One region of the Vibrio sp. SCSIO 43136 genome, then DNA from elsewhere that is predicted to be linked to it. Evidence: predicted binding sites of a transcription regulator. Region 1 holds the regulator's gene; the other holds the start of a gene.
The links. Region 1 encodes PurR, which represses purine synthesis genes. Its sites were predicted from a motif close to TNANGNAAACGTTTNCNTNA; they were not measured.

Region 1 (3,184 bases):
ATTGGGTAAATCTTTAAGGCGTGTCGGTTTAGCTTGAGCTTGTTGCTGCTTTTCTTGACGAGCAATGGAGAGTGCGTGTGTTGCTTCTGCGAATATATCGCTCGGATTCTGCCACTGCTCTTGAGGCACGGCAAAATATTTGGTCACGACAGGAAAGCCGCGCTTTTTGTATACGTAGGGCTCAAGGCCTTGTTCACGATAGTATTGTGCTTTGACGCTGTCTGCTCGAATGTAGAGGGTTTCACCTACCACAAGTGCGAACATGACTTCATCGGCAAACACGCCAAATCCGCCAAACATTGAGCGAGACTTTATTGTCCCTAACGCTTCGAATAATCTCAGCGAGTCTTTTAAAACTGGTTTATCCATGCTGTGAGTCTCGGTTTAGAAGTTAAGCCACTAAATTTCAGGTCCGAGAAATTAGCAAATCGATGCACATCTAAGAGTGTTCATTCAAACACTTGTAGGAAGGTTTGCATATTTGCCATCGGCAACCCCGCTACCATTTCAAACAAATCCGTTTGAGTTAGGCCGGAAGCTTTGCGTCCCATTTTTTCAAATGGTTTGCCCTGTGCGTGACACGATATATCCAATGTAACGAAGTCAGTTAAATTGCACCTGACTTAGTCAAATCATAGTGAAAAGGCGGAATAAACATCACAATTAGCTCTCCTTAATGTGATCTTGATTCAAATAAAAGCACGCTTGATGCGTGCTTTGTTTCACTTAGGTTTTCGAGATCTTAGTTCAATTTCTGAACTGATTTTCGTTCTACGAGTTCTGGTTGCATTTCGAAAACTCGACGCTCGTGCTCTTTGTCTTTGATTCGCTGAAGTAGCAGTTCAAATGCCGTCTTACCAACACGACGTTTTGGTTGGTGAACCGTAGTCAAAGGTGGCGAGAAGTAACCAGAAAGGTCGATGTTGTCGTAACCGATCACAGACACGTCTTCAGGCACTTTAATGCCTTTCTCTTGGAGGCGGCTCATCAAGCCCAATGCCATTGTGTCGTTAAAACAGAATACCGCTGTTGGGCGCTCTTCACCCATAGCAATAATCTTATCGGCAGCCAGCACCGCGGTGTCACACTCGAAGTTACCTTCAATGATCTTGCTGTCATCGCTTGGCAGGCCCGCTTTGTCCATCGCACGACGAAAGCCTGCGATGCGCTCTTTACAAGCCGCTTTTTCTAAGTGGCCTGATAGGCACATGATGTTGGTGTGGCCATTTTCGATCAGGTATTGCGTCGCTAGATAACCCCCTTCTTCAGAGTTATCAATGATCTTATCTGCACCAGAGCTTTCTGGGCCCCAGTCCATCACCACTTTAGGGATGTCGGCGTGCGAATCGAGCATTTGATGCAACTCTTCTGTCAAATCTGAACACATCACCAAGATGCCATCGACGCGTTTCTCCGCTAGCATGCGAATATAGTCACGCTGCTTTTCGTAGATACCACCAGTATTACATAGGATCAAAGTGTAGCCTTGACGGTAACAATAGCTTTCTACACCGTCGACAACTTCACTGAAAAATGGGTTAGTGGATTGGGTTACCAGCATGCCAATGGTACGAGTCGAGTTACATTTCAAACTACGAGCAACCGCACTTGGGGCATAGTTAAGTTCTTTAACCGCTTTGTTTACTTTCTCTTGAGTAGCTTCAGCAACAAAGCGAGTTTTATTAATTACGTGCGAAACCGTCGTGGTAGAAACTCCAGCAAGACGCGCAACATCTTTAATAGTGGCCATAAGGTTATCCTGAGTTAGCGAATGAGCGATGGTTTGTCATGGGTTTACGCCAAAAACGCACCGAATGGTTAGCTATGGCTCATCGCTAGAATCACATGTACCAAAAACACAAAAACCGCCTATGAACAGCGGTTTACGTTGTTTTCATCTAGAAATCATTTTTTTATCGTTTGCGTTCACAATTTTAGCCCCATATTTGGGGGCTGACAATCACTAATATGCTGATTACTTATTTACAGCTCACACAATATTATAATTTTTTCTAGATTTGATACACCGAACAAGACGCTACTCACCCGATAGGTATTGGCTATCTAACGCCAAAAAGTCAATTAATAGCGTAGAAACTGCGGCGTAAAATCCATACTCGTCGTTGTCTTTGCATGCTTTTACAAACTTAGGCAGCCAGTTAAGTAACTTGTTATTAATAAACTCTTTTTGCTCGGCGAGCGCTTGTTCGAATGCGTCTTCGTCTTCGATTTGGTTAGATTGAATGATGAGATTGCCCAAAAAGTCGAGTTCGACGGCTAAGTGGTCTGCAGGCTCGTTGAAGCCCTCCTGCATACCAATGCCTTTTTCATTCATCAATGCCGCCATTTCTTGTGCAGGAACGTCATTGAGCAGACCAGATTTCCCGACATAGATTGAGGCGTAAGGCAGTGCACCGCCTTTATCTGAGGTAAGAAACAGGTCACAAAAGTCAGCGGCCAACTCAAGTTGTGCATCTTCTCTGTCTTGCAATTTATTCAGGCAGTCAATCAGTGCGCTTGCAGACGTGCTAAGCTTGTCGTTGCTTGCCAGACCTTGAATAAAGGCGCGAATGTCCGCGCTGTGGTAGGCATCAAGTTCTTTGTCTGTCAGTTCAGCAGCAAATAGGCTTGATAGCCACCAATAAATTTCGGCACGCTTTTCATTAAATTGTTTGGTTTCTTGCATGATAGCTTAGCTCCTAAGGCATTGATGCAACGATTATAGCGCATCAAAATGAACAGCATCCGCACAAATTAAGACAAAAAATAACAGCTTATGAAGGACTGTTAACCCAGCCGTTTTCAGTTGTTTCATATCAATAAAAGTGTCGAATTCAGAGGATTTTTCGTCGCTTGGCTAGAAATGTAACCGATTGTGAATAGAATAATAATGAGATTAGAAATATATAAGTGGTACCGATGAGCCATCATATTTTAGTTGTAGAAGACGACATTGTTACCCGCAGCAAGTTGGCGGGATATTTTCAAAAAGAAGGCTATCAAGTCAGCGAAGCAGAAAGCGGGGAACAGATGCGTGAGGTGCTTGCAACCAACAGCATCGACTTGGTCATGCTCGACATTAACCTTCCGAATGAAGATGGTTTGATGCTAACCCGAGAGCTAAGAAGCCAATCGGACATTGGCATCATCTTGGTGACTGGCCGCACTGACAGTATCGATAAAA
Region 2 (3,184 bases), 310 kb from region 1:
CATCAACCGTTTGGAAGAGCATCAAAAAGGTCAAATCATCGTTAGTGGTAATGAACTAACAGAAGATCTGAAAAATATCGAAGCTGTGCGCAGAGAAGTTGGTATGTGTTTCCAGCACTTTAACCTCTTCCCTCACCTAACGGTTTTAGAAAACTGTACCTTAGCACCGATTTGGGTTAAGAAAATGCCGAAAGAGGAAGCTGAAGCGATTGCAATGAAATACCTAGAGCGCGTTAAGATCCCAGACCAAGCGGACAAATACCCAGGTCAACTATCTGGTGGTCAGCAACAACGTGTAGCAATTGCTCGCTCTCTATGTATGAACCCACAAGTAATGCTTTTCGATGAACCAACGTCAGCACTTGACCCAGAGATGGTACGAGAGGTGTTGGACGTAATGGTAGAGCTAGCTGGTGAAGGTATGACCATGTTGTGTGTTACGCACGAAATGGGCTTTGCAAAAGAAGTGGCTGATCGCGTCATCTTTATGGATGCCGGTGAGATAATTGAAGAAAATAACCCGAAAGATTTCTTTGAGAATCCACAATCTGATCGTACTCAGAACTTCTTGAGCCAGATTTTGCATCACTAATAACAGTGCGTTAGGATTTAAGGGCGGCATTTGTCGCCCTTTTTGTTACCACGTCACTGCATGGTGGTCTCAGACTTACAATGTGTTACAAACTCAATAAGGGCAAGGTGGATACATATCCCTTTAATTTACGTACAATTTTGTAACGCATTACAGGCAATAGCACTTGATTTTCTGAACTATTGCCCCCATAAATGTCTTAATAATACAGAAATCATCTTTTGAGGAAGATTATGAACAACGGACCTATGGTATCAGGCACTCGCCAACAAGAGAGTGTTCTACAGACTAACAAGGTATTGCGCAATACCTACTTTCTACTATCTCTAACCCTGCTTTGGTCGGCGGTTGTTGCTATGGCTTCTATGGCAATGAACCTACCTCGCCCAGGCCTGATCCTAATGCTTGTCGGTTTCTACGGCTTACTTTTCTTAACTGAGAAGAACCGCAACAACAGCATGGGTCTTGTATTTACATTCTTGTTCACGGGTTTCCTTGGTTACACCACGGGCCCAATACTTAATATGTACATCGGCGCTGGAATGGGCGACGTTATCGTGACTGCTCTTGGCGGCACAGCGCTAGCATTCTTGGGTGCATCAGCTTACGCTCTAACTACTAAGCGCGACCTATCGTTCCTTGGCGGTGTTCTAATGGCTGGCTTCGTAGTACTGTTAGTAGGCATGGTGGCAAACATCTTCCTACAAATGCCTATGCTTTACCTTGCAATGAGCGGCATGTTTGTTCTGTTCTCAACAGGTGTTATCTTGCTAACGACTCAGCAGATCGTACGTGGTGGTGAAACAAACTACATTTCAGCAACAGTGAGCCTGTATGTATCTATCTACAACCTGTTCATCAGCTTGCTAAGTATTCTTGGCATTATGAACAACGACTAATAAAGTCGCTATCTAACTTCCAGCCCGAGCCATGTGATCGGGCTTTTTCTTTTCTAGCGGTTAAAACTCCTGCGACCGCCCCGCAAACGATTGCTTTAGATCAAAAAATCAGTATGATCCGCCCCAACACCATTGATGATAGGGTTTTAAAATGTTTGGTACAGCTTTGGCTAAAGATGCAACTCGCGTGCTTTTACTTGGTTCTGGTGAGTTAGGTAAAGAAGTCGCTATTGAATGTCAACGTCTTGGTATGGAAGTAATCGCCGTTGATCGTTACTTGAATGCCCCAGCTATGCAGGTAGCACATCGCAGCTACGCAATCGATATGTTAGATGGTGATGCTCTTGCTGAAATCATCGCAAAAGAAAACCCTGATTTTGTGGTTCCAGAAATTGAGGCTATCGCTACTGATAAGCTGGTTGAACTTGAAGCACAGGGACTAAACGTTGTTCCAACGGCAAATGCGACTAAACTGACTATGAACCGCGAAGGTATCCGTCGCCTAGCTGCAGAAGAGCTTGAACTACCGACCTCACGCTACAAGTTTGCAGACAGTTATGAAGAATTTAAAGCTGCGGTAGAATTTGTTGGTACACCTTGTGTTGTAAAACCTGTGATGAGTTCATCAGGTAAAGGCCAAAGTGTAATTAAAACTGAGCAAGACATTGACACCGCTTGGAACTATGCCCAAGAAGGCGGCCGTACTGGCGCTGGTCGAGTCATTGTTGAAGGCTTTGTCGACTTCGACTATGAAATCACTTTGCTCACGGTTCGCGCTGTTGATGGTACTCATTTCTGTGCACCGATTGGTCATCGCCAAGAAGATGGTGATTACCGCGAGTCATGGCAGCCACAAGCTATGACGCCTAAAGCGCTAGAACTTGCTGAACACGTTGCGGGCAAAGTAGTCAATGCACTCGGTGGTTTCGGCTTATTCGGTGTTGAGCTATTTGTTAAGGGCGACGAAGTTATTTTCAACGAAGTGTCCCCTCGCCCACACGATACAGGTATGGTGACCTTGATCTCTCAAGAAATGTCAGAATTTGCACTCCACGTTCGCGCTTTCACAGGAATGCCAATCAACCACATTACTCAATACGGCCCTTCGGCTTCTGCGGTAGTACTTGGTCAAGGCACCTCTCAAAATATCCGTTTTGAAGGCATGAGTGACGCACTAGCAGCACCTCAAACTCAGCTTCGTCTATTTGGCAAGCCTGACATTGATGGACGCCGTCGCCTTGGCGTTGCATTGACTCGTCGAGACACCATCGAACAATCAGTATCAGACGCAGTCGCTGCCGCTGGCAAGATCAACGTGATTTACTAACCAGTTTTAGGAAACCAGACAAATAAAAACGGCTCTCAAATTGAGAGCCGTTTTTTAATTTAGTCCAGTTCTAAATTTCAATCAGCCACACTTCTTCTGCAAAGTATGGTGAAGCTTCTTTAAGCTTGCCATGACGCTCAATGTTCTCGTTGCGTTCAAGTTTGGTCACTGACTTGCATCGTGAAAACAACTGCTCTACTTCAGATGCTGGTACCGCAAATGGTGGTCCTTTCATGTCTTGCTGCTGATAGTCTAAGGTGACGAGTAGAATTTTTGCACCATCTTTTGCACAGCTCAGCACTTTCTCCACGTATTGCTCCCTTAGCTCTTGAGGCAGAGCAATTAAAGCTGCTCTATCGTAAACAA

Region 2: purT (formate-dependent phosphoribosylglycinamide formyltransferase) is a predicted target of PurR. The motif match lies at 1,570-1,589, and genes of this name have one in related genera.

What each region holds. Positions count from the first base shown of each region.
Region 1 is NZ_CP071848.1:1,161,481-1,164,664, forward strand. It holds gene J4N39_RS05465 (TfoX/Sxy family DNA transformation protein) at 1-369, opposite strand, end outside; cyclic di-GMP riboswitch class I at 487-579, opposite strand; gene purR (HTH-type transcriptional repressor PurR) at 743-1,750, opposite strand; gene torD (molecular chaperone TorD) at 2,039-2,686, opposite strand; gene torR (two-component system response regulator TorR) at 2,920-3,184, shown strand, end outside.
Region 2 is NZ_CP071848.1:1,472,164-1,475,347, reverse strand. It holds gene J4N39_RS06795 (amino acid ABC transporter ATP-binding protein) at 1-592, shown strand, start outside; gene J4N39_RS06790 (Bax inhibitor-1/YccA family protein) at 826-1,491, shown strand; gene purT (formate-dependent phosphoribosylglycinamide formyltransferase) at 1,643-2,818, shown strand; gene J4N39_RS06780 (thiopurine S-methyltransferase) at 2,889-3,184, opposite strand, start outside.